DNA from 4 places in the Anaeromicrobium sediminis genome. Region 3 is predicted to be linked to each of the others. Evidence: riboswitches for the same ligand, from Rfam matches in the RefSeq annotation. Region 3 holds a riboswitch; each other region holds the start of a gene.

Evidence for each region. Region 3 has a riboswitch for S-adenosylmethionine ahead of CCE28_RS10340 (methionine ABC transporter ATP-binding protein). Riboswitches for the same ligand answer to the same signal wherever they lie in the genome.
Region 1: it holds a riboswitch for S-adenosylmethionine, as region 3 does, so the genes downstream of both, CCE28_RS13605 (Na+/H+ antiporter NhaC family protein) here and CCE28_RS10340 (methionine ABC transporter ATP-binding protein) in region 3, are expected to answer to the same signal.
Region 2: it holds a riboswitch for S-adenosylmethionine, as region 3 does, so the genes downstream of both, CCE28_RS19110 (O-acetylhomoserine aminocarboxypropyltransferase/cysteine synthase family protein) here and CCE28_RS10340 (methionine ABC transporter ATP-binding protein) in region 3, are expected to answer to the same signal.
Region 4: it holds a riboswitch for S-adenosylmethionine, as region 3 does, so the genes downstream of both, metF (methylenetetrahydrofolate reductase [NAD(P)H]) here and CCE28_RS10340 (methionine ABC transporter ATP-binding protein) in region 3, are expected to answer to the same signal.

The regions. Positions count from the first base shown of each region.
Region 1 covers NZ_NIBG01000012.1:18,303-26,551, reverse strand. Annotated here, with positions in the region: gene CCE28_RS13610 (peptidase associated/transthyretin-like domain-containing protein) at 1-448, shown strand, start outside; gene CCE28_RS13605 (Na+/H+ antiporter NhaC family protein) at 506-1,798, opposite strand; SAM riboswitch class I at 1,953-2,053, opposite strand; gene CCE28_RS13600 (hypothetical protein) at 2,228-2,893, shown strand; gene clpX (ATP-dependent protease ATP-binding subunit ClpX) at 2,941-4,209, opposite strand; gene clpP (ATP-dependent Clp endopeptidase proteolytic subunit ClpP) at 4,223-4,804, opposite strand; gene tig (trigger factor) at 4,832-6,118, opposite strand; gene CCE28_RS13580 (sensor histidine kinase) at 6,375-8,153, opposite strand; gene CCE28_RS13575 (aldo/keto reductase) at 8,172-8,249, opposite strand, start outside.
Region 2 covers NZ_NIBG01000026.1:40,601-48,849, reverse strand. Annotated here, with positions in the region: gene CCE28_RS19145 (hypothetical protein) at 1-705, opposite strand, end outside; gene CCE28_RS19140 (4Fe-4S binding protein) at 698-1,543, opposite strand; gene CCE28_RS22795 (CD1871A family CXXC motif-containing protein) at 1,545-1,670, opposite strand; gene CCE28_RS19135 (TlpA family protein disulfide reductase) at 1,670-2,215, opposite strand; gene CCE28_RS19130 (rhodanese-like domain-containing protein) at 2,441-2,965, shown strand; gene CCE28_RS19125 (hypothetical protein) at 3,029-3,502, shown strand; gene CCE28_RS19120 (GNAT family N-acetyltransferase) at 3,604-4,026, shown strand; gene CCE28_RS19115 (threonine aldolase family protein) at 4,063-5,082, shown strand; SAM riboswitch class I at 5,131-5,240, shown strand; gene CCE28_RS19110 (O-acetylhomoserine aminocarboxypropyltransferase/cysteine synthase family protein) at 5,351-6,634, shown strand; gene metA (homoserine O-acetyltransferase MetA) at 6,646-7,563, shown strand; gene CCE28_RS19100 (FAD binding domain-containing protein) at 7,782-8,249, shown strand, end outside.
Region 3 covers NZ_NIBG01000008.1:14,873-23,121, forward strand. Annotated here, with positions in the region: gene hypD (trans-4-hydroxy-L-proline dehydratase) at 1-1,308, shown strand, start outside; gene proC (pyrroline-5-carboxylate reductase) at 1,322-2,131, shown strand; gene CCE28_RS10335 (YerC/YecD family TrpR-related protein) at 2,161-2,463, opposite strand; SAM riboswitch class I at 2,708-2,814, shown strand; gene CCE28_RS10340 (methionine ABC transporter ATP-binding protein) at 3,075-4,070, shown strand; gene CCE28_RS10345 (methionine ABC transporter permease) at 4,063-4,713, shown strand; gene CCE28_RS10350 (MetQ/NlpA family ABC transporter substrate-binding protein) at 4,729-5,553, shown strand; gene CCE28_RS10355 (PfkB family carbohydrate kinase) at 5,722-6,813, shown strand; gene CCE28_RS10360 (pseudouridine-5'-phosphate glycosidase) at 6,813-7,727, shown strand; gene CCE28_RS10365 (leucine-rich repeat domain-containing protein) at 7,777-8,249, opposite strand, start outside.
Region 4 covers NZ_NIBG01000020.1:67,247-75,495, forward strand. Annotated here, with positions in the region: gene CCE28_RS17320 (S-layer homology domain-containing protein) at 1-610, opposite strand, end outside; gene CCE28_RS17325 (sigma factor G inhibitor Gin) at 762-950, opposite strand; gene CCE28_RS17330 (hypothetical protein) at 1,097-1,594, opposite strand; gene CCE28_RS22335 (hypothetical protein) at 1,765-1,923, opposite strand; gene CCE28_RS17335 (homocysteine S-methyltransferase family protein) at 2,070-4,427, opposite strand; gene CCE28_RS17340 (vitamin B12 dependent-methionine synthase activation domain-containing protein) at 4,417-5,079, opposite strand; gene metF (methylenetetrahydrofolate reductase [NAD(P)H]) at 5,117-6,013, opposite strand; SAM riboswitch class I at 6,097-6,197, opposite strand; SAM riboswitch class I at 6,266-6,365, opposite strand; gene ilvB (biosynthetic-type acetolactate synthase large subunit) at 6,534-8,147, shown strand; gene ilvN (acetolactate synthase small subunit) at 8,134-8,249, shown strand, end outside.

The DNA.
Region 1 (8,249 bases), on a different contig from region 3:
AACAGAAAAAGACAATACTGAAAAAACTCTAGATCAATCTAGTATTCAAAAAAGCATGCATGATTTAGGCCAAGACCAGCACCTAGAAACCCATCCTTCCCAATTTAATTTCCAAAATGTTCAATTAACTATGGATAATAATATGGATAACTTTGCTGGTAAAATCGCTGGAGTAATCTATTCAAAAAGTAATAGGGAAATCACTCCAAATGCAATTGTTTTACTATACTTTGGATCCTATGATGATTCTAAGACATATCCAGTATGCCAAACTAAATCAGATGATAATGGAAACTTCGTCATCGAAAATTTGCCACCAGGCTATTATACCTTATATGCATATCTTGGAAGATATTTTAAGGAGAAAATATACAATATAAAAATCATGCCTGGACAAAATCATCACCAATCTATACTTCTAAAAAAAGTTGAAGATGATCTTGGTTAATATAATACTTAAAGAAGCATAATAAAAACAGGATAGGTATTACCTATCCTGTTTTTATTATGCTTCTTTAAGCTTTGGCACTCCTATTAATATGGCTATTACTGCACATATTCCCATTAAGTAGGGGTAGTATAAATATCTCATTATATCAAATGAAGAAACCTTATTTGATGCCACTCCCACTGCCACAAGAATTTGAGCTCCATAGGGAATAATCCCCTGGCAGAAGCATGAAAAAGTATCTAGTATACTAGCTGATCTCTTTGGTTCTATATTATACTCATCTGCTATATCTTTAGCAATTGGACCTGTCATTACTATGGCAATAGTATTGTTAGCTGTACACAAATCAACCACACCAACTAATAGGGCAATTCCAAATTCAGCTCCCCTTTTACTAGATATTCTATTTCTAATAAAATCTAGTAAGAAATTAATTCCACCGTTAAATTTGATTACTTCAACCATACCACCAATTAATAAGGATATTATTATAATCTCTGCCATACCATTGATTCCATTAGATACGGCTGATACAAAACCCCATATGTCAAAGGAATTTGTCATAATACCTACAACTCCTGCAAATAATGTTCCTCCAGTTAAAACTACAAATACATTTATTCCTGATAAAGCTCCTATTAATACCACTAAATAAGTAACTACTTTAATTATACTGTATGGATGGTCTCCTCCTATGGCAGTATTGTTTCCATTTCCTATTAAAACAAATATAATCCCTGTTACAATGGCTGCTGGTACTACTATTAAGAAGTTCATCCTAAATTTATCTCTCATCTCACAACCTTGAGTACGTGCCGCTGCAATAGTAGTATCTGATATCATAGATAGGTTATCTCCAAACATGGCTCCACTAATTACAGCACCTAAAGCAAGGCCTAAAGATATGTCTATCTTTTCAGCTAACCCTATGGCCACTGGTGATAGGGCAACTATAGTCCCCACAGAAGTTCCTATAGATAGGGATATGAAACAACCAATTACAAATATTCCTGCTATTAATATGTTTCCTGGTAATATGCTGAGACCTAAGTTTACTGTAGAATCTACAGCTCCCATTTCTCTAGCCACCCCAGCAAAGGCTCCTGCTAATATGAATATAAAGCACATGATTATAATATTAGTGTTTCCTGCCCCTTTGCAAAAAATCTCTATTTTATGAGAAATCTTCTCCTTAGGATTCATACAGATGGCTACTATGCTAGCCACTAGAAAAGATACACTTACAGGCATCTTATAAAAATCTCCTATTATAATAGATGTTACTAAATACATAACTAAGAAAACTAATAATGGTAACAATGCTAAACTACTTTTTTTATTATTCATAATCCTTCCTCCTACGTATAGTTTAAATAAAGTACATATTTTTCTAGGGACAATCATTTGAATTTAAAAAGCTGTGCACATTAATTACTTTTTAATTTCCTTATAAACTAAAAAAACTTCTTGCAGATAATGCAAGAAGTTAAATTTCCTTTGTCCCTTATCTGCCAGGTATCACCTGCTGGATTTAGCACCACAGAATTTAATCTAGGTTGCCGGGCTTCATAGGGCCAGTCCCTCCGCCGCTCTTGATAAGATTATATTTAATTGTTTTTCACAACGTATATGATTATAGCTAAAAGAATAAATATTGTCAAATGTTTTTTTCACACAGACATTTCTACTCTAAAAAAATAAATTTTATATTTAGTGAAACTTTTTGTATTATTCATCCGTCTAATGCATGTAATAAAAAATACTAGGAGGACAATTATGAAAAGATTATTAAGTTTAGTAGTTGCAGTTTTATTAATTTTCACCTTTGTAGGGTGCAGTAAACAAGAATCAAATATATCAGAGAAGGAAACTGAAGATAACAAATTAGTTTTAAACTATAATATAACTAAAGAAGTTCTGGAGGTAGAGTCTAAAGATACAAAAATAGATTATCCTCAAGTTATAGATTATCCTGGAGAACTTTTAATGGATTATATGAATCAAAGCTTAAAAAGAATTGCTGATATATATGGAAATGAAGATATTTACAACCATGTGCAAATAGACTATGAGATCACGAGAATGGATGAAAATATATTAAGTGTATTATTCAAAGGTACTGGTGAAATACAAGGTCATGGTAAAATTAATATTCAACAAAGTATTAATCTAGATATGAATTCTTCAAATGAGATTACGTATGATAATCTTATTAAGTCTAAAGAAGAAGTAATGAGAATACTAGACCAAAAGGCTAAAGATAAAGGAATAAAAGAAGGAATAGAAGCAGAGGGAGTAAGGTTATACTTTAAAGATGAAAATGTAGTATTTTATTACATGCCTTTAGATGATAGTGCAAAGGAATTTATTGAACTAAGTGTGTCTGAAGAGGATTTAAAGGAATATATAAACACTGATTTTGGTCAAGTTCCTGCAAGTTAGTATTTAAATTAAAAGGAGATGAATTTAATTCATCTCCTTTTGCTTTTTTATGAAGCGCTTTCTTTTTTAACTTTTTTCTTTTTCTTTTTGTCTGAAATAACTAAAGTAGGTTCGTTTTTGTTTACAACTGTTTCTTTAGTTATTACACACTTTTCTATATCATCCCTAGACGGAATTTCAAACATTACATCTAGCATTAGGTTCTCCACAATACTACGCAGTCCCCTTGCACCAGTTTTTCTTTCTATGGCCTTTTTAGCGATTTCTATTAAAGCATCCTCTTCTATATCTAATTCCACATTATCTATTTCAAACAACTTTTTATATTGTTTTACTATAGCATTCTTAGGCTCCTTTAATATGGCCACTAGTGATTCTTCATCTAATTGCTCTAATGTTACCATAACAGGAATTCTTCCTACGAATTCTGGAATTAGACCATATTTTAATAGATCTTCTGGCTCGATTTTACCAAGTAATTGACCAATGTCTTTTACTTCCTTACTTTGAATATCAGCACCAAAGCCCATAGTCTTTTTACCAATTCTCTTTTGAATAACCTTATCTAATCCATCAAAGGCACCACCGCAAATAAATAACACATTAGTAGTATCTATTTGAATGAATTCTTGGTGTGGATGCTTTCTTCCACCTTGTGGAGGAACACTAGCAACAGTTCCCTCTAATATCTTTAGTAGGGCTTGTTGTACACCTTCTCCAGATACATCCCTTGTAATAGACGGATTATCAGATTTTCTTGCTATCTTGTCTATTTCATCTATATAGATGATTCCCTTTTCAGCCTTTTCTATATCATAATCAGCCGCTTGAATAAGTTTTAATAGGATGTTTTCCACATCTTCTCCCACATATCCAGCCTCTGTCAATGAAGTAGCATCAGCTATGGCAAAAGGTACATTTAATATTTTAGCCAATGTTTGAGCAAGTAAAGTCTTTCCAGATCCTGTTGGACCTACCATAACTATATTACTCTTTTGAATTTCTATATCATCTTTTTTACCCGTATGATTAATACGTTTATAATGATTGTACACAGCTACAGCTAAGGCCTTCTTAGCTCTTTCTTGACCTACTACATATTCAGCTAATATGTTTTTGATCTCCTTTGGCTTAGGTAAATCGCCCATATCAACTTCTATGCTTTCATCAAACTCTTCTTGGATGATTTCTTGACAAAGTTCAATACACTCATCACATATATAGACACTAGGACCAGCAATAAGCCTTCTTACTTGATCTTGAGATTTCCCACAAAAGGAACATTTTAATTGTTTTTTTTCGTCAAATCTTGACATATCTTCACCTCTACTATCTAGAAGTTATTACCTTATCGATTATTCCGTAAGCTGTTGCTTCTTCGGAACTCATAAAGTAATCTCTATCAGTGTCTTTTGAAACTTTCTCTAAAGGCTGGCCAGTTCTTTCACTTAAAATTTCATTTAATTTTTGTCTCATCTTAACAATTCTTTCAGCGTGAATTCTAATGTCCTCTGCTTGCCCACGAGTTCCACCTAATGGTTGGTGTATCATTATCTCCGAATTTGGAAGAGCAAATCTCTTTCCCGGAGCTCCTGCTGTAAGTAAAAATGCTCCCATACTTGCTGCCATACCTATGCATATAGTAGAAACATCTGGCTTTATATATTGCATTGTATCATAAATAGCCATACCTGCAGTAATACTTCCACCTGGTGAATTTATGTAGATCATAATATCTTTATCTGGGTCTTCTGCTTCCAAGAATAGAAGTTGTGCAACTACTAAACTTGCCGTATGATCATTCACTTCATCGCCTAAGAAAATTATTCTATCCTTTAATAATCTTGAATAGATATCATAAGACCTTTCTCCGCGATTAGTTTGTTCAACTACCATTGGTACTAAAGCCATTGTATCAATCCTCCTAGCTTAAGAAAATTACTCAGCTTTCTTTGCATTATCTGCTAAGAAAGTAACTGCTTGTGACATTTTTAATGTGTCTTTAATGTTATCTACATCAGCATCTCTTAAAGTTGATTTAAACTTATCTAATTCCATCTTGTATTGAGTTGCATATCTTTCCATTTCTTTTTCTACATCTTCTTCGCTTACTTCAATGTTTTCAGTTTCAACAATTTTCTCTAATACTAGTCTAGTCTTAACTCTCTTTTCACCTTCTGGTCTCATTTGGTTTCTTAAATCATCCATAGTTGTGTTAGTGTACTTTAAGTATGTATCTAAGTCTAGACCTTGGTATTGTAATTGATATGCATATTGATTTACTACTTCATCTATTTCATATTCAATCATAGATGCTGGAATGTCCATTTTAGCGTTTTCTACTGCTTTTTCTACTAATGCATCTTTATATTCAGCTTCTACTCTATTCTTTGCTGCTTCTTCTCTTTTACCCTTAATATCTGCTTTTAATTCTTCTAAAGTATCGAATTCACTTACATCCTTTGCAAATTCATCATCTAACTCTGGTAATTCCTTTTCTTTTACTTCATGTATTTTAACTTCAAACTTAGCTTCTTTTCCTGCTAAATTTTCTGCATGATACTCAGTTGGGAATGTTACATTTACATCTAGTTCATCTCCAACATTTTTACCTACTAATTGTTCTTCAAATCCTGGAATAAATTGTCCAGAACCGATTACTAGAGTTTGCTTTTCTGCTGTTCCACCTTCAAATTGCTCATCTCCTGCAAATCCTTTGTAATCTATGATAACTGTATCTCCATCTTGTACTGGTCTTTCTACAGCTAATAATCTAGAATTTCTTTCTCTTAACATTTCAACTTCTTTTTCAATATCTTCGTCACTAACATTATACTCGTTTTTCTCAGCTTCTATACCTTTGTACTCCCCTAATTCTACTTCTGGTTTAACAGTAACAGTTACAACTAACTCTACATCTTCACCTTTTTTAATTTCTTCTACATCTAATGATGGTCTATCCACAGGCTCTAAGTTATGCTCATCAATTGCTGCTGCATAAGCTGTTGGGAAAATTTCATTTATAGCTTCTTCATAGAAGATTCCTGCTCCATAGTTATTTTCAATTACAAACTTAGGCGCCTTTCCTTTTCTGAATCCCGGAATGTTAAATTTACCTCTCATCTTCTTGTAAGCCTTATCTACAGCTTTATTAAAATCATCTGCTGGGATGTTTAATTTTAAAGTTACTTCATTGTTTTCCTTCTTTACGAATGTTGAATTCATTTCATTTCCTCCTCTATTGTTAAATCCTTAATATTCTTTTTAATAAAACTTTTACATAGCCTTTATATTATATCATAAATTTCGTTTGTCAACTATTTTTTTGATTTATTATACATATATTTTTCATATCCATTTAATCATTCTTACCATTATAATATAAGTCTATTCAAAAGGATTATTTATTGGTTAAGAATTTGGGGTTTAAGATTACGAGTGTATGTTCAATACGCTAGGTCCTACCCCTTAACACTTCTTCTTAATATATATCTGAAAATTCTATATCTCTTCTTGTATCGCCTTCATGTTCTGGTATTTTTTTAGACTGAAGTACACACTCTTCTCCAATAGTGTATATGGGTAATTCAACAATAAAAGTGGATCCCTTATTAACTTCGCTTTCAAGTCCTATATTTCCTTTGTGTAAATCTACTAAAGATTTCACTATATAAAGACCAATTCCACTGCCTTCCTTTTGCCTATTATACAAAGAATGAACTTGGGTAAATCTTTTAAAGATTTTCTCTTTATGATCATGAGGTATACCAATGCCCGTATCCTTTACTATAATCCTTATGAATTTCTCTCCGTCTTCTATCTTAACTAGGATAGTGTCCTTTGGGTTAGTATACTTCACTCCATTAGATATTAAATTTAATAAAATTCTTTCTATTTTTTCCGAATCAATTGCCATTATTTTTTCTTCCACATCCGTATCAAATATTATTTCTTTATTTTCACTACTTACATATTCTACGGTGGATAAGGTAATATCCTCTACAATTTCTACTATGTTCATATTCTTTAAGTTGAGCTTCATAAACCCAGATTCTATTTTAGTAGAATCTAACAAATTATTAATAAGCCTAAGTAACCTATTTGAATTTTGTCTCAATATTTTCGTATGTTTATATAATACATTTTCCTCTAATACACCATTTCCCTTTTTTACATATAGCTCTAATAATTGAGTAGTAGAAAAAATTAAATTTAAAGGAGTCTTTAATTCGTGAGATATATTAGAAAAAAATTCAGTTTTCAACTTATCATATTCCCTTGTTTCTTTTAATTCTTTTGTTTTATTAGTAACATCTTCACTTAGACTTAAAATAGGTTTGGCTATTACTCTTCCTATTATTATGGATACTATTCCTATAATAAATATACCCATTGTGGCTAACAATAATAACCTATCTGTTTTTTCTTTAACGGGTGCATATAAGGAATCTGTAACTATTTTTGTTATGAGCTTCCAATTATTTGCGCCAGGAATTTCTATAAAATATGCCCTAGAGTGAACTTCTTCAAAGTTATATTCTAATATGCCCATATCAGATTCTAATACATTTTTAAACTTAACCACGATTTCTTCACTTATTCTATCTGACTCTATTTTCACATTTTCTTTTATCATAGTCATATCAGGATGAAGTAATATATACCCATCTCTATCTACCAGATAACTATACGAATCATCATATATTATTTTAAATTCTTCCATTATTTCATTTATGTATTTTAAATCTAAACTACCACCTATGGCCCCTATAACTTTTCCCCCACTCCTTATGGGTATGGCCATATTAAGTATCAAAAAACTGTCCAATTTTTCTACATTGGACGTATATTTTTGCCCATTCATTAGTTTATAATAAAAATATCGAAATTTTACATTCTCATTTTTATCATTCACATCATATTTAATTCCATCTTTACTTATTAGAAATAAATTCACAAATTTATTTGATGTATAATCTAATCTTCTCTTTAATATTTCTATGTCGTCTTTGTCTATTTTGCCGTCTTCTTTTATAGGAATTGCCCATTCATATAATAATGTTTCTTTACTATCTATCCACTTTCCAATAGCCTTAGAACAGGCCTGTACCTGTCTAAAGCTATTTTCATTTACTAAATCTAACATTATGTTTTTAGTAAGGGAAGTGGACAAGTAAGTCAAGGTTCCTGTCAATACCATACATACAGCTATGGTAAATATTAAAGTTAAGCTTATAGACCGCTTATACTCTTTATTCATATGTCCCCCTTATTTACCTTACTGTTCCCAGCTTTCAATTTCCTTTAATCTTTTAATTATTGGTAAATGCTGAGTACAAATTTCTTCACACTTTCC
Region 2 (8,249 bases), on a different contig from region 3:
AGCACTTGTTTCATCTATACTGTCCTTCATTTGATCATTACTTAAAGTGATTATGTGAAATAGCTCATGAACTAGGGTGTGATCAAATTCTCTACCTACTAGATTTCCCTTAGAATCTAAAGAATCTTCCGGATCTAAGGATAATTCAAATATTGTATTTTCATCATCTATTGGGCCTGTAGCACCTGTAATACCATCTTTTCCATCTGTAGTAACACAGAAGGATGTTATTTTATTTAAATGGGTATTGGCATATGTCTTTACTGCCTTATCCCAAAGTTGCTTATGGGAAGGGTCCACATCTTTAGGGAAGTTTATTTTTCCATTTTTCACATCATATTTGCCTAGGATTTCACCCTCATCATCGTTCATATTAATTCCTACATCCTCTAAGAGCTTTGATATTTCTTCGTGAATTTCATCACCCTTTTCAAAATCTTCTTTAGAATCGGCTTTAATAAGTTCTTCGTAAAGATCTTTTACTTTAGTATAGTCTTCATAGGATAATTGGTCCTTTGAATCCTCTATTAATTCACCTAGTTCCTTATCTTCTTCAAGGATACTTTCCTTTTCATTAGAATTCATATGAGCATTAACTTGGGTTTTAGTATCTTTGTTTACAGCAGAGGTACTTGTAGTAGAAGTACAGCCAGACATTAATAGGGATAGGGATAATAATATGGTTAGTGCATTTCTTTTATTCATTATTAAAAACTCCTTTCTTTTTATTAGGAATATTCATGTTACATGTTATTGCATCAGTAGGACATATATCCATACAATCATTGCATCTAATGCATTCTAAAGCATTTGGATTTTTACAAGGTACCACGTTCATTTTGCATGCCTTAGAGCAAAGGCCACAACTAATGCATTCATTTGAATCTACTTCTAATCTATAAAAACTTATAGAATTAAATAGGGAGTATATGGCCCCCAAGGGACATAAGACCTTACAAAAGGGCCTAAAGTATATTATTGAACTCACTAGAGTAATAATTAATATGCTAAATTTTAAAGTAAATAAAAGTCCAATACTTTTTCTCAAAGCTGGGTTTGTAATTAAAAGGGGAATACCTCCTTCTAAAGTACCAGCGGGGCATATGTATTTACAAAAGGCCGGATTTCCCATGCCCAATTTATTAGTAAATAACATGGGCATTAGTATTACGAATATGATTAATACTCCATACTTTATATATTTTAATTTATCATATAAAACCCTTTTCTTGGAAGGAAATTTATATAATAATTCCTGTATAAGTCCAAAGGGGCAAAGCCATCCACATACAAATCTCCCTCCTATGGTACCTATTAAAAATAAAAAACCTAGGACATAATAGGAAATAGAATATTTTATACTTCCTATAACTGCTTGAAGGGAACCTATTGGACAAGAGCCTAATGCTCCAGGGCAGGAATAACAGTTTAATCCAGGAACACAAAATTTCTTTGTAGCCCCTCTGTAGATAGTACCCTTTATAAAGCCAGGAACGTATCCATTTGTAATAATAGTCCATATAATTTGGACAGCTTTTCTCATATTAACCAACTCCTATACATTCAAGGCATATATTTATGGATTTAATTAATATGCTAGAGACTTCCCCTCTAGTAGCGCCTAATCCCATCATTAAAATACTTATTATGAGAGATAATTTAGTGATCATTAATTATCACCCTTTAAGATATCATCTATTATATTGGATAAATTTGTGTATGTGGCTCTTCCCGGTACGAAAATTTCTAATATTTTTCCCTCTGAATCTACAAATAAAGTTACAGGAACGTAAGAAAAATTATCTGTAAGATCATTTAGATTTTTATCACATAATAAATTTGTATATTTAACTTCTGTTTTTGATACAATATTATCGGCCTCATCAGTGGAATTTTTTAAGGATATATCACTTATTATACCAACTACATTTACTCCCTGATCCTTATAATTATCATAAATTTTTTGTAGCTCAGGCATTTCCTCTATACAGGGACTACAAAATGTACCCCATATGTTAACTATAGTTAATTTCTTATCTTTAAATATTTCTTCTGTTACTTCATTTCCTTTTAAATCCTTTGTTTCAAAGGATGCGAAACTCTTATTAGCCAGAGGATTTTCATCCACACTAGAATCTACTTCTTCCTTTCCAGTACACCCCATAAGACCAAACATTAGTGTGGTTATTAATATAAAACCAATAATTCTTTTCATAATACATTCTCCCTTCACCAAATCTTTCATGATTAAAGTATAGAAGCCTTATGTGTATTCTTTGTGTCCTTCCTATGTACATTAAAAGAATTATGCTTAATTATAGAAATTCTAAATAATTCCCAAAAAGTCATTAGGATTATGAATTGGATTTTAGGTAAATATTGTAATAATATTTAAATAGTAAAATATGTAAGAGTTAGTAATTACAAGGGGGAGAAAGTAATGAATAAAAGAATATTAGGAGTAATCCTAATTGTTGTGTTATCACTTGGAACATTTGTAGGTTGTGGAACTTCTTCTGCAGCAAAGAAAATAGGTACAGCTCCAGATGGAAATGAAGTTAAAATTGAGGCAGCTGCCATTAAGCTAGCTAAGGGTCAAAAGGCTGGCGGATATGACTTAGTCAGTGGAGAAGAACTTAAAAAATGGATAGATGAAGGAAAAGATATGGTAATCATAGATACTATGCCGAATGATTTTTACAAAAAAGGTCACATACCAACAGCCTTAAATGGAGTAATGCCTAAGAAGTCTATAGATGATGCTACTAAGGAAGAAAAGGAAGCATTTATAAAATTATTAGGTGATGACAAAGAAAAGACTATAGTTGTATATTGTGGATTCACTGCTTGTGGAAGAAGTCATGTGGGAGCAGCCCTTGCAAAGTCTTTAGGATATAAAAATGTATACCGTCTTCCTGGTGGAATTATTGGATGGCAAGATGGAAAGTATGAAGTAGAAAAATAAGAATACATAGGATATAACTAGGATTATGGTTATATCCTTTTCGCTTTAAGGGAGGGCAAAATCATGAAAAGATTATTAAAAAGCGTAATGCTTTTAACTTTAATTATAGGTCTATTTGCTGGATGCAATACTTCCAAGGAAGACAAATTCATAAGTGAAGAAATTAATCCTAATATTAATGTATTTGGAATAAAGCTTTTAATGGAAGAAAAGGAAGTAATATATATATTAGGTGGAGAAGGAGAATATTCCCCTTGTGTCTATGGGTATGAAAGAACATATGATGATAAACACCTTAGTATAGGATTTGATAAGGATAGTAAAGTGAGAAAAATAATAGTAAAGAGCAGTAATGAGGATGTATATGGTATAAAAAAGGGTATGGATGAAGATGAAGCTCTAAATATACTAAAAGAAAATAGTTTTACTAAAGAAGAAGATACTAGTAGGTCTGTAAAGGATAAGATCTTTATAAAAATACTAGGAGATGATAACAATAAGGTAAAAGGAAGTATAATTGAGATAATACCAGAATAGTAGAGTAGCTTTAATGCTACTTTATTTTTGTTTATAAAATAACCTAGTAGAAATGGTTAAAATCCAGTATAATGGGAGTAATTTATAAGAAGGAGAGTTATATGGAATATATTATTAAGAAGTTTAATGAACTAAGTGTAGATGAATTATATCACATACTAAGGGAAAGAATAGATGTGTTTGTGGTAGAGCAAAATTGTCCTTATAGGGAATGTGATAATAAGGATATGGATTCCTTTCATGTGATGATTAAGGATGGAGATAAAATAGGTGCATATTTAAGAATAATTCCATCTAAGGATGATGAAATGATAATTGGTAGAGTTTTAGTCACCAAGGAATATAGAAATAGGGGACTGGCTTCAAAAATAATGAAAAAAGCCATGGAGTTCATAGGAAATAAAAGTATTAGAATATCTGCCCAAGAATATCTTATAGACTTTTACAAGGGTTTAGGCTTTAACCCCATATCACAGGTATATTTAGAGGATGGAATTCCCCATATAGATATGATATGCAAATAAAAATAATTAGGTTTAACATGAGGGAGGAATAAGATTATGAAAATGTTTTTAAGTGATAATAATTCAGGGGTACATGAAAACATATTAAAAAAGATAGTGGAAGCTAACGTAGGACATGCACTACCCTATGGAAATTGTGATTATACTAAGGAAGCCATGGATAAATTTAAAAAGATATTTGAAAAAGAAGTTGATGTATATTTTGTAGCTACAGGAACTGCTGCTAATGTGGTAGGTCTTAGTGGATTATTAAGACCCTTTGAAGCTGTTGTATGTGCTGATACGGCCCATATTAATGTGGATGAATGCGGCTCTTTAGAGAGATTTAGTGGATGCAAAATATTATATGGAGCCAATGAAAATGGAAAATTGACCTTAGAAAAAATAAAAGAGTTAATCACCTGTAGAGGGGATGAACACCAAGTACATCCAAAGGCCATATCCATAAGCCAACCCACTGAGAAGGGTACTTTATATTCTATAGAAGAGATTAAAGAATTAGCAGATTTTGCCCATGAAAGACATATGTTATTACATATAGATGGGGCTAGAATATCTAATGCTGTAGTGGCACTTAATACTAACTTAAAAGAAATGATATGTGACACGGGAGTAGATTTATTATCCTTTGGTGGAACTAAAAATGGAATGATGATTGGAGAGGCTATAGTTTGTCTTAACCCAGATCTTAGCAAGTACTTTAAGTACATAAGAAAACAGGGAATGCAATTAATATCTAAAATGAGATTTGTATCAGCCCAGTTCATAGGATATTTAGAAGATGATCTATGGATTAAAAATGCCCAAAATTCCAATTCTATGGCTAAGTTATTAGAAAGGGAACTAATGGACATACATGGAATAACAATGGCAGAGGAGTTGGAAACTAATATGATATTTGTCCACTTGCCAAAACATATTATAGAACCACTAAAGGAAGAATATCCTTTCTATGTACTAGATGAAGAAAGTTCATTAGTTAGATTAGTTACTTCCTTTGATACTAATAGGCATGATGTGGAAAGCTTCATAAAAAGGATAAAAGAATTAATATAGTCTATTGACAGAAAAGTTAAAATAAAATATAATATTAAGAAATTTAATATCTCATCAAGAGAGACAGAGGGAACAGGCCCTGTGACGTCTCAGCAACCAGCAACTAAAACGTTGAAAAGGTGCTAAATCCTGCAGAATCATTATCTGGAAGATGAGAGAATAGGGAACTTTTGCGAACTATCCTCTTCCATATATGGAAGAGGATTTTTTTATAAAAAATTAGTTCTAAATAGGTATTTCTATTCTCCATAAAAAGGGAGGAGACTTTATGAATAATAATTGGAATTTTAACACAATGGCAGTACAAGGAACCTATAAAGCAGATGAAACGGGTGCTAGGAATTTGCCAATCCATCAAACCGCATCCTATTATCTAGGAAGTGCAGAGAGGGCTGCAAAATTATTTGATTTAGAAGAAGCAGGAAACATATATACGAGAATTAATAATCCCACAAGTAGTGCATTTGAAGAAAAGGTGAATGCATTAGAAGGTGGAGTAGGAGCCCTAGCCACATCTTCTGGTCAAGGAGCCATTAGTTTAGCCCTTTTAAATATTTGTGGTGCAGGAGATCATATAGTGGCTGCAAGTACTTTATATGGTGGAACTTATACTTTGTTTAATAATACTTTTAAGAAATTTGGAATAGAGGTTACCTTTGTAAATCCTAATGATCCTATTGAAATTATAAGAGATGCATTTAAAGAAAATACTAAGGCTTTATATGGAGAGACCATAGGAAATCCAGGATTTAATGTGCTAGATTTTGATAAATTTAGTAATTTATCAGAAGAATTTAACGTACCTTTCATAGTGGATAATACCTTTGCTACCTCCTATCTATGCAGACCCTTTGAACATGGGGCTCACATAGTAGTGTATTCAGCAACTAAATATATTGGTGGTCATGGTAATTCCATAGGTGGAGTAATTGTGGATAGTGGTAACTTTAATTGGAATAATGGCAAGTTTCCAGAACTTACTGAGCCAGACCCTAGCTACCATGGTATGGTCTATACGGATGCATTTGGAAAGGGAGCTTTTATAGGAAAGGCAAGAGTACAATTGTTGAGAGATTTAGGAATTTGTTTAAGTCCATTTAACTCATTCTTATTCCATATGGGACTAGAGACTCTACACATAAGAATGGATAGGCATTGTGAAAATGCTTTAAAATTAGCCACTTATTTAGAAAATCATGAAAAGGTAGATTGGGTATATTACCCTAAGTTAAAATCCAGTAGTTCCTATGAACTTGGGAAAAAGTATTTACCAAAGGGTGCTGGAGGAATGTTAGCATTTGGTATAAAGGGAGGCAAAAAGGCAGGGGAAATATTTATAGACTCTGTGGAACTAGCCACATTAGTACCAAATGTGGGGGAGTTAAAGACTTTAGTTATTCATCCAAGTTCTACTACCCATAGACAGTTAAGTGAAGAAGAACAAAGAAATGCAGGGGTACTACCAGAACTTATTAGGGTTTCTGTAGGTATTGAGCACATAGATGATATTATAGGGGATTTTGAACAGGCCCTAGAAAAGGTTCAAGGATAGGGGGAGCGCACATGCCAGTTATTGTACCAGATAAATTACCTGCAGGAGAAGAATTAAAGAAAGAAAATATATTTATTATAAAAGAAGATAGAGCCATCCATCAAGATATAAGGCCACTTCAGATAGCCATACTAAATTTAATGCCTGATAAAAAGACTACAGAGAGACAATTACTTAGGCTCATAGGAAATTCTATAATTCAAATAGAAGTGACATTCCTTTGTATGGAGTCCCATGAATCTAAAAATACAGAAAGAACTCATTTAGATACCTTTTATAAAAACTTTAATCATATAAAAGATAAGAAATTTGATGGAATGATTATTACGGGAGCCCCAGTGGAACAATTAGAGTTTGAGGAAGTGGACTATTGGGAAGAGTTAAAGGAGATTTTAGATTATGCCAATAGAAATGTGACCTCCACCCTATATATATGTTGGGGTTCCCAGGCCGGGTTATATCATTATTACAATGTACCTAAATATGACCTAGAGGAGAAATTATTTGGAGTATTTGATCATGAAATAAATGAACCGGAGGAAAAACTTTTTTATGGATTTGATCAATTATTTAGGGTTCCCCATTCTAGGCATACGGAGATTAGGAGAGAGGACATAGAAAAGGTAAAAGACCTAGATTTGCTATCCCATTCAGAGGAAGCGGGAGTTTATCTAGTAGCTTCTAAAGATCGGAGAAAGTTTTTCATATCTGGTCACTCTGAATATGATATTGATACTTTGTTAAAGGAATATAAGAGGGATGTGGATAAAGGGTTAGATATAGATATACCTAGAAATTATTTTCTAAGGGATAATCCTGAAAACAATCCAGTGTTAACCTGGAGAAGTCATGCTAATTTATTGTTTACTAATTGGCTTAACTATTATGTGTATCAAGAAACCAAGTATGTTATTGATGAAATAGAATAGGGAAGGTATATAAAGAAGGTGAAAAAAGGCTTGGGCTTTTTTCACCTTTTTTGTGTATTTGTGTAGAAACTACTAAGGTTATGTGGATAGATAATATTTTTTTAGTACTTATTAACAAACCTATTTAATTTAAATAGATGAAAATTTGAGGACAATAAACAAAATGAAGAACCCCCCTTTGGAATATACATATTATATACATTCGGGGGTGAAAAAAAATGAGAGATTTTGAATATTATAAACCTACCACATTACAAGAAGCAAGTGACCTTCTATTAAAATATGGGGATGATGCTCATATTTTAAATGGTGGTACAGATTTATTAGTTAGAATTAGGGAGAATATAACTAATCCTAAAGTGGTAGTGGACATAAAGGGAATAAAAGAGCTTTATGATATAAAGTATGATAATGATGGAATATATATTGGAGCTTGTGTAAATTTAAATGATATGGCCCATCACAAGGAAGTAAAGAGGTGCTATAAAGTTTTAAGTGAGGGAGCCAAGTCTGTAGGTTCGGGACAAGTAAGAAATAGGGCTACTATGGCAGGTAACATATGTAATGCATCTCCATTGGCAGATACATCTACACCACTATTGGCTTTAGACGCAACACTAGTTATTTTTACTCCAGAGGGAGAAAAGGAAATGTCTATTCATGACTTCTTTGTATGGGTAAGAAAA
Region 3 (8,249 bases):
GGAGTAAATGATGTAAGTTATTTAATATTAGATACTATGGATGAAATGAGATTATTACAACCTAGTTCTAACGTCCAAATTAGTAAAAAAACTCCCCATAAGTTCTTAAAGAGAGCTTGCGAAATTTCTAGACGAGGATGGGGTCAACCTGCCTTTTACAATACGGAAGCCATTATACAAGAGTTGTTAAATTCTGGAAAATCCATAGAAGATGCTCGTGAAGGTGGAACTAGTGGTTGCGTTGAAACGGGAGCCTATGGTAAGGAAGCTTATATATTAACAGGATATTTAAATATACCTAAAATTTTCGAAATCACCCTATTTAACGGTTATGATCATGTATCTGGAAAACAACTAGGACCTACAACTGGTGAGGCATCTTCCTTTAAGTCCTTTGATGAATTGTTTGAAGCTTTTAAAATTCAATTAAAGCATTTTGTAGATATTAAGGTAAAGGGTAATAATATAATAGAAAACTTATATGCAGAGTTTATGCCTGCCCCATTCATCTCTACTGTAATTAGTGACTGTATTTCTAATGGAAAAGATTATAATGCAGGTGGTGCTAGATATAATACTAACTACATTCAGGGAGTTGGTATAGGTACTATTACAGACTGCTTATCTGCAATTAAATATAATGTATTTGACGAAAATAAGTTTAATATGGATGAATTATTAGAGGCTATAAAAAATAATTTCCAAGGATATGAGCACATTAGGAATATGGTTATTAATAAAACTCCAAAGTACGGAAATGATGATGATTATGCAGATTCATTAATGTTAAAAGCCTTTAATGCCTTTTATGATGAAGTAACAGATAGGCCTAATATGAAGGGTGGAAAATATAGAATAGATATGCTACCTACCACTTGTCATGTTTATTTTGGTTCTGTAATGATGGCATCTCCTAATGGAAGACTTGCTAATAAACCTGTATCTGAGGGTATTTCTCCAGCTAAGGGTGCTGATAGATTAGGACCTACTGCCGTTATAAAATCTGCTTCTAAGATGGATCACCTAAGAACTGGTGGAACTTTACTTAACCAAAAGTTCACTCCATCTGTAGTTAAGGATGATGAAGGTCTTGAAAATATGTCTGCATTAGTAAGAAGTTATTTTAAAATGGACGGACATCATATACAATTTAATGTAATGGATAAAAAAATCCTGATTGATGCACAAAAAAATCCTGATGACTATAAGGATTTAATAGTGAGAGTAGCAGGATATTCAGATCATTTCCATAATTTAAGTAAAGAGTTACAAGATGAAATCATAGGAAGAACTGAACAATCTTTCTAAGGAGGAGATACTTATGAATAAAAAAATAGGATTTATCGGTTGTGGTAATATGGGTGGAGCCATGATTGGCGGAATAATAAAATCTGGCTTAATTAAGGCTGAAAATATTATGGTATCTGATTTAGATGAAAAGAAATTAGAGAGTATAAAAACAGCTTTAGGCATTAACATAACTACTGATTCTGTAGAATTAGTAAATAATTCAGATATAATTGTATTAGCTGTAAAACCTAATATTTATGATTTAGTAATTAAAGGGATTAAGAATAGTTTAACTAAGGATAAACTATTAGTCACCATAGCTGCTGGTGTGAGCTTAAATCATATGGAAAGCCTACTTGGTCATGATTATAAAATAGTTCGTACTATGCCAAATACGCCGGCCCTAGTAAGCGAAGGTATGAGTGCCCTATGTCCTAATAAAAACATATCACAGGAAGAATTAGATATGATAAAAGCCATCTTTGAAAGCTTTGGTAAGGCTGAAGTAGTTAAAGAAAATCTAATAGATGCAGTTATAGGTGTTAGCGGTTCTTCTCCTGCCTATGTATTCATGTTCATTGAAGCCATGGCTGATGCTGCCGTTTTAGGTGGTATGAGCAGGGATAATGCATACAAATTTGCAGCACAAAGTGTTTTAGGTTCAGCTAAAATGGTCTTAGAAACGGGTATGCACCCAGGTAGATTAAAAGATATGGTATGTTCCCCTGGAGGTACTACTATAGAAGCCGTATCAACCTTAGAAAAAGAAGGCTTTAGATCAAGCGTCATAGAAGGCATGTTAGCTTGTATGAACAAATCTAAAAAAATGAGTGGTAATTAAAAAAATAAGTAGCAACTAAAAAAGAAGGCTTAGCCTTCTTTTTTTTCTAATCTATCTAATACTAAATTATATCCGTCTGCCCCATAGCTTAAGCATCTATTTATTCTGCTTATAGTAGCCGTACTCGTTCCAGTTATTTCTTCAATTTCATTATAAGTTTTCTTCTCTCTTAAAAGCTTCGCCACCTTAAGCCTTTGAGCAAGAGATTGAATTTCTTTTATAGTACATATATCTTCAAAAAACCTATAATATTCTTCCTTGCTTTCAAGTAACATAAATGCATCAAATAATTCATCTATAAATTCGCTTTTTAATTTTGAATCATATGTCATTCCATTATCACCTCAATTTAATTTTTTTTGAGGGCAACTAGCAAATCCTATTTTGTAAATTTTCGCCCTTTTAAGCTACCTCATGTCCTAGAAAAATTAAAACTGCTAGATATATTTATACTTCTATACTTAGTGCCCTTTTCCTTTATTTATAGAATAATTTTTTAAAAACTTTTTGTTGACAATTATTAATTTACCCATTATACTTTATTTTAAATCAATTCAGAAAAATTAATACATTTTACTCTTATCAAGAGTGGCTGAGGGACTGGCCCTATGACGCCCGGCAACCGGCTCGCAAGAGCAACGGTGCCAATTCCTACTATATCTAGTGATATAGGAAGATGAGAGATGCGTCAGTCTTGTATGCTGTAGCCTCTTTCATTTAATGAAAGAGGCTTTTTTAGTTACCTATAACTTTTCAAAGTTATAAGTAACTAAAAAAGTAAGGGGTATGGGGGAAGAATTCCCCTACCTCTTTAAAGGAGGGTGTTCAGATTACGATAGTAATCGTCGAAGGGAACCGTAGGGTTCCATAACGAATCATACGTAGTATGACTTTTTAATGGAATTTTATACAGTTAACCAAATAATTTCTAGGAGTGAACTTCATGATCATAATAAAAGAATTATCTAAAACTTACGTAAAGGGTAATGTGAAAGTAGATGCCCTTAAAAATATAAATTTGCAAATATGCAATAGAGACATATACGGAATTATAGGATTAAGTGGTGCTGGAAAATCCTCTTTAGTTAGATGTATAAACCGCCTTGAGGAACCTACTAGTGGTAGTGTGATTATTAATAATACAGATATTGTGTCTCTGGCTAACAAAGAACTTAGGGAAATGAGAAAAAAAATAGGCATGATATTTCAAAACTTTAATTTACTAAGTAGTAAAACTGTATTTGAAAATGTGGCCTTTCCCCTTAGATTAATTAAAACACCTGAAGATAAAATAAACAAAAAAGTAAAAGAACTTCTAGACTTAGTAGAACTATCTGATAAATCCAATTCCTATCCTAGTCAATTAAGTGGTGGGCAAAAACAAAGGGTTGGTATTGCCAGGGCTTTAGCTAATGATCCAGATGTATTATTATGTGATGAAGCCACATCGGCCCTTGATCCTAAAACAACTCATCAAATATTGTCTCTACTAAAGGACATTAATAAAAAACTAGGCATTACCATAGTCATAATAACCCATGAGATGGAAGTAATAAAAGAAATATGTAATAAGGTGGCCATATTAGAAGGAGGAAGAGTTATCGAAGAAGGTAATACCATAGATATTTTCTCTAAACCTGGTAACAAGTCTACAAAGCACTTTGTGGAAGATAATCAAGTGATTCCTGAAAATATGCTCCATGGTAATATTATTAGTTTATCCTATACAGAAAAGAGTGTAAGTGAACCTATAATATCTAGAATATCTAGAGAGTTTAACATAGATGTGAATATTATTAGTGGAAAGATAGAATATGTACAAAACACACCTATAGGAAAGCTTACAATTGGATTAGATGTGGCAAAAACTTTATTAGAAAAGATAATTGAATATTTAGAATCAAATCATATAAAGACAGAGGTGATGAAAAGTGAATAATATATTGTCCTTAATAATACCATCCTTAAATGAAACCCTATTTATGGTAGGATTATCCACACTCCTGACCATCCTATTAGGTTTACCCCTGGGAATTACCCTAGTAGTAACTGATGAAAATCATATATTACCTAACAAAAGTGTTAATAGAATCCTTTCATGGATTATTAACATTACCCGCTCCCTACCCTTTATCATATTAATGGTATTTATAATTCCATTTACAAGGTTTGTAGTAGGAACAACTCTAGGTACTAAGGCTGCCATAGTTCCCCTAGTAATAGCTGCCACACCCTTTTATGCTAGAGTAGTTGAAAGCTCCATAAGGGAAATCCAATGGGGAGTTATAGAAGCCTCCCTAGCCATGGGCGCTACACCAATGAAAATTATAACACAAGTACTAATTCCAGAAGCTACCCCATCCCTAGTTTTAGGTATTACCATTACTTTAATTAATATTGTGGGTTATTCAGCCATGGCAGGGGCCATTGGTGGTGGTGGTCTCGGTGACTTAGCCATTAGATATGGTTATCAACGATTTAGAGTAGATATAATGTGGTCAACTATTATAGTTTTAATATTATTAGTGCAAATCATTCAGTCTACTGGAAATAAATTAGCTTCATTAATCAATAAAAAATAATAGGAGGAATTAAAAATGAAAAAAATATTGAAAACATTATCTTTATTATTAGCATTAGTCTTAACATTAAGTGCTTGTGGTACAAAAAAGGAAGTATCACAAGAAACATCCAATGAAACTTCTAATGTACTTAAAATAGGAGCAACGCCAGTTCCCCATGTGGAAATATTGAACTTTATTAAGGAAGATTTAGCTCAAGAAGGTGTAGAGTTAGAAATAATAGAATTTACAGATTATGTTCAACCTAACGTATTATTATCAGATAAAGAACTAGATGCTAACTTCTTTCAACATGTACCCTATTTAGATTCTTTTGTAACTGAAAGAAATTTAGATTTAGTAAGTGTAGCAAAAGTTCACGTAGAGCCCCTTGGATTATATTCTAAAAAGTTTGAATCTTTAGAAGATATAAAGGACGGAGCAACTATCTCAATTCCTAATGACCCTACCAATGAAGGTCGTGCTTTAATACTTCTAGATAATGCAGGTATTATAAAGTTAAAGGATGATGCTGGTCTTGAGGCCACAGAATTTGATATTGCTCATAACCCTAAAAATTTAGTATTCAAACCAATAGAAGCGCCTCAATTACCTAGGACATTAGAGGATGTTGATGGAAGCGTTATAAATACAAACTTTGCCCTAGAAGCTAATTTAAATCCTACTAAGGATGCCATTTTATTAGAAGGCAGCAACTCTCCTTATGCAAATATTATAGTAACAAGAAATGATAACAAGGGCGATGAAAAAATCCAAAAGTTAATTAAGGTAATTCAAAGTGAAAAAGTAAAAAAGTTCATAGAAGAAAAGTACAATGGTGCTGTTGTACCAGCATTTTAAAGATATAAAAGGATATGATTTATCATATCCTTTTATTTTTTGGTGAAACTAAATTAATAGGTTTATGAAACCATATAATTTAAATTTCATATAAACTATTGTTTTTTTATAAACTTTACTTTATAATATAAGCAAAAGATTAATAAATAAACACAAGTTGGTGATTAGATGACTGAAAGAGAAAGAGAAATTCTAACCCTAATAAGTAAGAATCCCCTTATCTCTCAGCAAGATTTAGCTGATAGACTAGGAATTGCACGTTCCTCTGTAGCCGTCCATATAACTAATTTAATGAAAAAGGGTTACATTAAGGGGAAAGGTTATATCATAAGAAATGAAAAATATGTAACTGCTATTGGTGGTAGCAATATGGATATTAGTGGATTCCCACATAATACCTTCATATTAAATGACTCTAATCCAGGGAATATCAAACTGTCTCTAGGTGGAGTTGGTCGTAATATTGCTGAAAATCTTTGTAAATTAGGTATAGAAACTAAGTTAGTGTCTCCCATAGGCGATGATATTTACGGACTTAAAATAATGGAGGAATGCAAAATGTCTGGTATAGACATGAGTCATTGTTTATTTCTTAGAGACCACCCTTCTTCCACTTATTTGTCCATATTAAATGAAAATGGAGATATGTTAGGCGCCATAGCTTCCATGGATATATTAGATAAAATGTCTATAGATTTTATTCGTGAAAAGCAACATATAATTAAAAATTCAAGAATATTAGTTGTAGATACTAATATTCCTGCAGATACCCTTTATTATATTGCATCTAATTTTAAAGATGTACCCATATTTGTTGATCCAGTTTCAACGGCTAAAGCCCTAAAAATAAAGGATTTTATTGGCCTATTCCATACTATTAAGCCAAATAAAATTGAAGCTGAAACCTTATCTGGAATAGAAATTAACAGCAATGATGATTTAATAAGGGTTTGTGATTATTTCTTAGAAAAGGGTGTATCTCAAATATTTATAAGTTTAGGTAGCAAGGGCGTTTATTATGCTGATATGAACACTAAAGGCTTACTTCCTCCACTAGACACTAATGTGGTAAATGTTACTGGTGCTGGAGATGCTTTCATGGCTGGAGTAATTCATTCTTATATGGAAGGATATGAAATGAAAAAGCAAGCCCTAATAGGTAGTGCTGCTGCATCCCTTGCTTTATCTCATGAAAATACTATTAACCCAAATTTATCTATAAATAATATAACTAAAAAATTAAAGGAGCTGAACTTATAATGTATAAACAATATTTAGATATTCATCCAGAAGTCCAAAAGGCCCTTGATGAAAATAAACCTGTGATAGCTTTAGAGTCTACTATCATATCTCACGGAATGCCATACCCTCAAAATGTGGAAACAGCTAGAAAAGTAGAAGAAATAGTTAGAGAAAATGGTGCAGTCCCTGCCACTATTGCCATTTTAAATGGACGTCTTAAGGTAGGTTTAACTGATGAAGATTTAGAATACTTAGGTCAAGGTGATGATATTTTAAAGGCAAGTAGACGTGACTTACCTTTTATAGTGGCTAAAAAATTAAATGGTGCTACTACAGTGGCTTCTACTATGATAGTGGCAGCACTAGCTGGAATTAAAGTATTTGTAACAGGTGGTATTGGTGGAGTTCACAGGGGAGCTGAGACTACATTTGATGTATCTGCTGATTTACAGGAACTAGCTAATACTAATGTGGCTGTAATTTGTGCTGGTGCTAAGTCAATTCTTGATATTGGTTTAACTCTAGAGTATTTAGAAACTCATGGAGTTCCAGTGGTAGGATTTAAAACAGAAGAATTACCAGCTTTCTACACTAGAAAGAGTGGATTCTCAGTAGATTACAAGGCTGATAGTGAACTAGATGTGGCTAAGGCCTTAAAGGCTAAGTGGGATTTAGGATTAAAGGGTGGAATGGTTATAGCAAACCCAATTCCTGAAGAACATCAAATGGATTATGATGCCATAACTAAGGCTATTGAAGATGCTTTAGTTGAAGCTGATGAAAAAGGAATTTCAGGTAAGGAATCTACTCCATTTTTACTTGGAAAGGTTAAAGAAATTACTAAGGGTAAGAGTTTAGAATCTAACATTGAGTTAGTATTTAATAATGCTCGCGTTGGTTCTAAAATAGCTGTTGAATTGTATAACCTATAGAATATTAATTTTAAAAGGTACAGTTAATCATCTAACTGTACCTTTATCTTTACTTAACTATATGGACTTTTTTATCTTCTGGGAACCACATTACGTCAGCCCCTAATTTTTCTGATACATATCTTAATGGTACTAGAGTTCTTCCTTCTATTATGGTTGGTGCAATATTAAAACCTTCTATCTTTTTATCTATTGTCATGCTTATTTTTTGTCCATCTAATTCTATTATTACTTTTCTTGTTTCTTCGTTCCATCCTACTGTTGCTCCCAGATTTTCCGCTATAAATCTTATAGGTACCATAGTTCTATTGTTTATAATTTGTGGTGCCACATGGTTGTTCTTACTTTTATTATTTACTAGAATTTCATTCTTTCCTATTTCTAAATATATGTTTATCTTATTATCTTTAGAGTTAGTAACCCAAACTTCATATATTCTTCCTTCAACAGAAAAATCTAATTCTTTCTTATGAATTGTCCCTGGTGTATTTTTACTATTTAGATGATTATTATCTATATTAA
Region 4 (8,249 bases), on a different contig from region 3:
CCTTCATAAATCGGCTCTCTTCTCTAGCTCCTTCTTGAATTTCTCTTATTATCTCTTCAATACTTTTTGTTGATCTATTATTCTTTTCACTTTTAGATCCTTTTTTATATTCTCCTATCTCTTTCATAAATTCAGTTTCTTCTCTTGCTGCTTCCATTATTTCCTCTATTATTTCCTCAATACTCTTACTTTTAGATCCTTTTTTATCCATCCCTATCTCTTTCATAAATTCTGTTTCTTCTCTTGCCGCTTCTTGAATTTCCCTTATTATCTCTTCAATACTCTTACTTTTTGTTGACTTATTACTCTTTTTACTTTTAGATTCTTTTTTATCTTTGTCTTTATTTTTGTCTTTATCTTCTCCTATCTCTTTCATAAATTCACTTTCTCTTCTAGCTGCTTCTCTTATTTCCTCTATTATTTCTTCAATACTCTTATCCTTTTTCAACTTGCTGATTTCTGTCATTCTAGATCCAGAAGATACTACTGTATTATTATTTTCTGTTAATCTAGGAATTTTACCTTGTACTCCTATATATCCGTAGGATGTAAAAGTAGTACTTATTAAAAGAGAAATAATTAATAATAGAATTTTGATTTTTTTGTTCATGGCTATCCCTCCCTGCCACAATATATTAGCACAACCAATTGGTAAATTTTGTAATTAGTTGTCGTCTATATAATTTTTATTTATTTTCTATAACTAAAAAACTAAAATTACCCTTTAACCAAGTAGGGCAAAAAATAATAAGAGCTACTAATTAGTAGCTCTCATCATATTTAACTAAGTACTTACTCCATATTTTTTTAATCATCATATTATAGTATTCATATTCAATGTCATCTATAGATAAGTCCGTAATTTTTGTTTCACATTCTCTGCATATACGTTCATCTAATAAATTTATGTATTCCTTAGGTTTTTCCATACACATAATACAATTACTCAAAAGCCTCACCTCTTTATTAATTATGGCCTTTATATAATATTCTATTCACTTACTGTATGTCTGTGTCATAAGAAATTTCAATCTTATTGTACCTTTTTTGGGGGCTTAATCAAAAACATAAAAAAGTAGCCCCTTGGGCTACTTTTTTAATATGACATTACTGCATTTATGGCATTTAGAAGTTCTTTATTAGGTTCAAATACAAACCTATATACATCTCCACCTCTAGTAAATTCACCTATATACCAGTTTTTGGTTTCTCTAGTAGAAATAAATTTATACGTTTTTGCCTTCTTTTCTTTTATTTTTTCTATATCGGCCTTGTCATAGGCTTCAAACAAATCTAGTTCACTTAATTTCAAACTTAAAAAAGAGTGGCTTGCTCTACCAAATACTCTTTCCATTATAAGTTCGTCACCTATTATCTTATAATTATAATAAGAAATTCTCCTATATATAATATATAGGCAGGCACATACTGCTAACCCAAATGATAATAAAGCTCCTATGGTTGCTAGGATAGGACTTACTATTTTTAATAATCTTAAAGAAATATCAAGTGTGATAATAGTTCCTATAATCATTAGACAAAGTTTCCAAAATGATAACCTTTTTTGTTTAATAGTCTGCTTAATTATATACATTTTAGACTCCCCTTATAATAAAATATATGTCCATACAAATTGTATATAGATATAATAATATCATGTTATAAAATTTGTATCAAATAAAAGTGTTTTATATTAAATTTATTTCAAAAGAAAAAAGAAAGTATTTAAATACTTTCTTTACTAATAATTCTAATATTAATATATTATTTTGCTATCCTTATGTGCCCATAATTTTTCTGAACCCTCACTCTTTTTGGGGAAGGTTTTTTCTCTATATTTTCTAGCACATCTCTAATTAAATATATTTGTAAGCATGCCATGGGTATACACAACATCACTGTTAAAATAATTTTTATAATCATACTCTAACCTCTTTTATAAAGACTTTATACCTTCTTATTCTATATAATAACCCTTTTTCCTCTGTCTATAAATGGCCATATATTACTATTTTTGTAGCAAATTGTTGAATGGTTAAAGTTTTTATAAAAAACTGGCTTTTTATCTACTAATTTAATACTTTATTTGCGATTTCTACGGCTACCTTCGCATCCTTAGCATAAAAATCTGCCTTAATCATTTGTGCATATTCTTCATTTAATACGGCTCCACCTACAAAAACTTTACAGCCTACTTCATTTTCCCTTAAAAGCCTTATGGTTTCTTCCATACTCTTTACCGTAGTAGTCATAAGTGCACTTAATCCTATTAATTTTATATTTTCATCCTTAGCCACTTCTACTATCTTCATAGGATCCACATCTTTTCCTAGGTCTATTACTTCAAAGCCATAGTTTTCTAGTATAACCTTAACTATGTTCTTACCTATATCGTGAATATCACCTTGTACTGTGGCTAATATTAATTTGCCTTTACTTATTTGTTCTTCTTCCTTCTTTATTTTTTCCTTTATAACTTCAAAGGCCACTTTTACCGTTTCTGCAGATATTATAAGTTGTGGTAAAAATACACTTCCCTCTTCAAATCTATTCCCCACTATATCTAGAGCTGGAATTAAATCTTCATTTACGATTTTAAGGGCAGACTTCTCTTTTAAAAGCTCTATAGTCTTATCCTTAGCCTCTGCCTTTAACCCCTTTATTATAATTTCTTGTAATGTTAGATCAGATGTTTTCACATCCTGTTTCACATTTTTAACATGCTTAAACTTGTCTATATAGACTTTTGCGTCCCTATCCTCATTTGCAAGGACTTTATAGGCATATACAGTCTCTAGTATGTCATCATCCTTAGGATTTATTATGGGAGCATCTAATCCACTTGCCAATGCCATACTTAAAAAGGTCTTATTTAATAACCTTCTGTTTGGTAGTCCAAAGGACACATTACTAACTCCTAAGGTGGTTCTTACATTAAACTTTTCCTTTACCATCTTTACTGCTTTTATAGTCTCTAGTACTTCCTCCTGTTGAGCACTGGCAGTAAGAACTAGACAATCTATTAATATGTGCTTCTTATCTATTCCATATTCCTTCGCCCTTTTTATAATCTTTTCTGCTATTTTCACCCTATCTTCAGCTTTAGATGGTATTCCATCTTCATCTAGTGTAAGACCAACTACACAAGCTCCATATTTTTTAACTATGGGAAATATGTCCTTCATAACAGATTCTTTTCCATTTACAGAGTTTATTATGGCTTTTCCGTTATATCCCCTTATGGCCGCCTCTATGGCCACAGGGTCCGTACTATCGATTTGTAGGGGTAAGTCTACTATAGACTGGACTTCTTTCGTTACGTCCCTTAATAGGCTTATCTCATCGATTTCTGGTAGGCCTACATTCACATCTAATACATGTGCTCCCTTTTCCTTTTGTAGTATGGCTTCTTTTAATATATAGTCTATATCCTTATTCCTAAGTGCTTCTTTAAACTTTTTCTTTCCTGTTGGATTTATTCTCTCTCCAATGATAACAACTTCATCAATTATTACATTTTTTGTGGCAGAAGTTACAGCAGTAAATTCTTTATTTTCTATTTTAGCTGAATCTTTATCCTTTAGTCTATTTACCACTTCCCTTATGAAATTATCATTTGTACCACAACATCCTCCAAATACTCTAACTCCTAAAGACTGTAGCTCTTCTATGGTAGTTCCAAATTCCTCTGGTGTCACATCATAAACCGTATTTCCATCAACAATTTTAGGTAAACCAGCATTTGGCTGTATCATAACAGGTATTGATGCATAATCTAATATTTTAGTTACTATATGTTTACTTTCATTAGGCCCCAATGAACAATTCATTCCTAATACATCTACTCCAATACCTTCTAGGAAAACTACCATACTAATAGGATCTGTTCCGGTAAAAGTACGTCCGTCTTCTTCAAAGGTCATAGTGGCAAATATGGGTAAATTACTATTTTCTTTTGCTGCCAATACGGCTGCCTTCATCTCATATAAATCTGATATGGTTTCTATTAATATTAAATCACATCCAGCCTTAGTTCCTGCTATTACTTGCCTCTTAAATATGTCATAAGCCCTTTCAAATTTCAGTGTTCCCATCGGTTCCATCATTTGACCTATTGGCCCCATATCTAGAGCCACATATTTATTCCCTGCCACTTCCTTAGCATTTTTCACTGCCGCATCTATTATCTCTTCAACGGAGTAGGATGTATCTTTTAGTTTTAATTCATTAGCTCCAAAGGTATTTGTAGTTATTATGTCTGTCCCTGCTTCTATATATTTTTGGTGAATTTCTTTTACTATTTGAGGATATATTATATTATAGGTTTCTGGTACTTCACCCCTCTTTAATCCTCTTTCCTGTAACATAGTACCCATGGCACCATCAAAAAACAATATGGAATCCTTTAACTTTTCCCTAATATCCACAACTAATCTCTCCTTTTCTAAAACTACAACTCTTATATTTATTGCAACTTAAGCATTTATTTATCTTTTCTTTTTCCTCTATCTGAAACCCAATAAAAGCTGTTACTGATTTTCTAGGTATCAATATACTAGATTCCGTTGAAGTAACTCCAACTCTTTTATTAGCATCTAATATATTTAGTATTTTACTTTGTACTTTAATAGAAAAATCTCCATATCCAGGACTATATCTAAAGGTAATATTTTTACCTTCTTTCCTTGCAATTTCTTTAATTTCATCTTCAACCCCATCACAAATATGCTCTATATAAGTGGTGGCACAGGCATCTAATATGAGAGCCCTTGTTAAACTGATCTTTTCATAATACTTTATCTTAGAATCAACCATACTTCCTAAGGTTGCCACCATTACAGCACATTTAGTGGAATTCTTTAAATGATCCTTTATATTTTTTCCTTCTAAAATAAAGTTAGTATTTTCTAATGTGAACCCATTATCCTTATTTATAGAAAATATATCATACACATATTTGGGTTTAGATATGGATTTTATTTCTGCCATACACTCATCTATAAGATTATTTAGTTTTTCATCCATATGTTGATTCTTATATCCCAAATATCTAAGAACCTCTTTTTTGTCTATACACATCCATATCTCCCACCCTTTACTTATTAAGTATCACTACTTATACGGCTTTTTCATTTAATGCCTTTACTACACAACCTATATTCTTTGTTATTCTATGTGCTATTTCTGGTTTATTCATAGTATATATATGGATTCCATCAATTCCAGAAGATAGTAAATCTATTATTTGCTCTGTAGCATAACATATACCTGCCTCCATTAGGGCTTCCTTGTTATGTTCATATTTATTCATTATTTTCATAAATTTAGGTGGTATATATGATCCACAAAGGGATACAATCCTCTCTACTTGTTTTTTATTAGTAACAGGCATAATCCCTGCTTGTATAGGGATATTTACCCCCTTCTTTACTAAATCTTCATGAAACTTATAAAAATTATTATTTTCAAAGAATAATTGAGTTATTAAAAAGTCTGTACCATAATTAATTTTTCTTATTAAATTTTCTATATCATTATCCATATTATCATTTTCTATATGCCCTTCAGGGTAACAAGCTCCTCCTATGGAAAATTCTCCATTCTTCTTAATATGTTTAACTAAATCGGATCCATATCTGTAATGTAGGGGATCTGGAAATTTGAAATTAGGATCATTAGGAAGATCCCCCCGCAGAGCTAAAATGTTTTCAATATTATTTTCTTTAAGCTCTCTTAGTACACTGTCTATTTCATCCTTTGTTGAAGATATACAAGTAAGGTGGGCCAATGCCTCTATATTATATTTATTCTTAACTATAGATGCAATTTCTAATGTCTTATTTTCCTCACCACTACCTCCTGCTCCATAAGTAACACTTATATAATCTGGTTTTAATTCTGCTAATCCATCAATAGTTTTATATATAGTATCTATAGAACTACTTTTCTTTGGTGGAAAAATTTCAAAAGAAATAACTGGTCTTTTTTGGTTAAATAAGTTTTTAATCTTCATATTCTCACTCCTCATTAAAAATAGGTTATTAACAAAATGAAAAACTCTCTTAAAGATAAGAGAGTTTATATGTTTAAACTTTACTCTCATCTTCCAGCTTAATTGCTGCAGGATTTGGCACCTTAGCTTTTACGCAGGTTGCCGGGCTTCATAGGGCCAGTCCCTCCACCTCTCTTGATGAAATCTGTATTAACTTTTTTAATTTTAAAAAACCTCTTTCATACTGAAAGAGGTTTATCTACTAAAAATAGTTTCTCATCTTTCAGCTTAATTGCTGCAGGATTTAGCACCTTCGCTTTACGCAGGTTGCCGGGTTTCACAGGGCCAGTCCCTCCACCTCTCTAGATAAGTTTTATCATATTAAATTATATCAATTATATATATAGTGGAAACATATGTCAATACCTTTATACTTAATTTTTATTTATTCCAAAAATAATTTTCTTAATTTTGAGAATTTATTGACATCTGTCTTATTTTTTGCTACGATAGTTGAAATATTTTTAAAAGGAGATAAGATATGAAAACATCAGATATTATCATTAAGTGTTTAGAAAAAGAGAATGTAAAATTTATATTTGGGTATCCAGGAGGGGCGGTCTTACCTCTTTATGAGTCTCTCAGACACTCTAATATAGACCATATCTTAGTCCGCCATGAACAATCTGCTGCCCATTGTGCCAGCGGCTATGCCCGGGCTAGTAAAGAAGTGGGGGTCTGTTTGGCCACATCTGGACCTGGAGCTACAAACTTAATCACAGGGATAGCTACTGCCTATATGGATTCTATTCCGCTAGTAGTAATTACAGGCCAAGTAAATTCCAACCTAATAGGTAAAGATGTATTTCAGGAAGCAGATATAGTAGGATCTACAGAACCTTTCACAAAACACAATTATTTAGTTAAAAAAGCTGAGGATATTCCTAAGATAATAAAAGAAGCCTTTTATATAGCAAAGACTGGTCGTCCTGGGCCAGTGCTTATTGATATTCCTGTAGATATACAAAGGCAAAAAATGAAATTCAATTACCCTTCAAACATAAATATACTAGGATATAAACCCACATACAAAGGTCATCTAGGACAAATTAAACGTGCCTTAAATAAATTAAAAGGTTCTAAGCGTCCTCTCATTTGTGTAGGTGGAGGTATAATTTGTGCAAATGCAGTAGATGAATTTAGAGAATTTGTAAACAAGGGACAAATACCTGTAATCCATACTCTTATGGGTATAGGTGCATTAAACGAAGATTCCACATATCATTTAGGAATGATCGGAATCCATGGGAATAAGGGCTCTAAAAATATAGTTAGCCAAGCTGATTTAATAATGATTATAGGAGCCAGAATAGCCGATAGGGCCCATAATCTAATTCAATCTTTAAATAATGATATTGATATAATCCATATAGATATTGATCCAGCTGAAGTGGGCAAGAATATAAAATCCCATGTACCTATAGTTGGTGATGCTAAAACCATATTACAAGAATTCAATAAAAAAATAACTAATCTAGATACTAAGGATTGGATAAACCAATTACAAATTATTAAGTCTACTGAAAAAGAAAATAATATATTAGATGAAAAATATGTGAATCCCAAGGTAGCTCTAAACTATCTATCTGATAAAGCTCACAATGATTGTATAGTTACAGCTGACGTAGGACAAAACCAAATTTGGACTATTAAAAACTTTAAATTTATGGGTAAAAGATCCATATTCACATCTGGTGGACTTGGCACTATGGGATACTCCCTACCTGCATCTATCGGGGCCCAATTTGCCAGTACCAATAAGGTCATATGTGTTACCGGTGATGGTGGTCTTCAAATGTCTCTAGGTGAATTAGGTACTATTGGACAAAATGATCTACCTATACTTATAATTCTATTTAATAATAATAGATTAGGCATGGTAAGAGAGTTACAGTATAATGCCTATGGGAAAGGAAACTACTATGGTGTTGATTTAAAAAATCCAGATTTTATCCTTTTATCTAAGGCCTATGGCATAGATGGTATTCGTGTAAATAACAATAAGGAATTTGAAAAGGTAGTAGAAAATGCTTTAAAATCTGATAAACCTTATTTAATTGAATGTATGGTTAATCCTGATTTTGCAACACTTTAAGGAGGAGATTAAAATTAATAGAAGAGTATTATCCGTATTAGTAGAAAATCAATCAGGAGTCCTAAGTAAAATAGCAGGTCTATTTAGCCGACGGGGCTATAA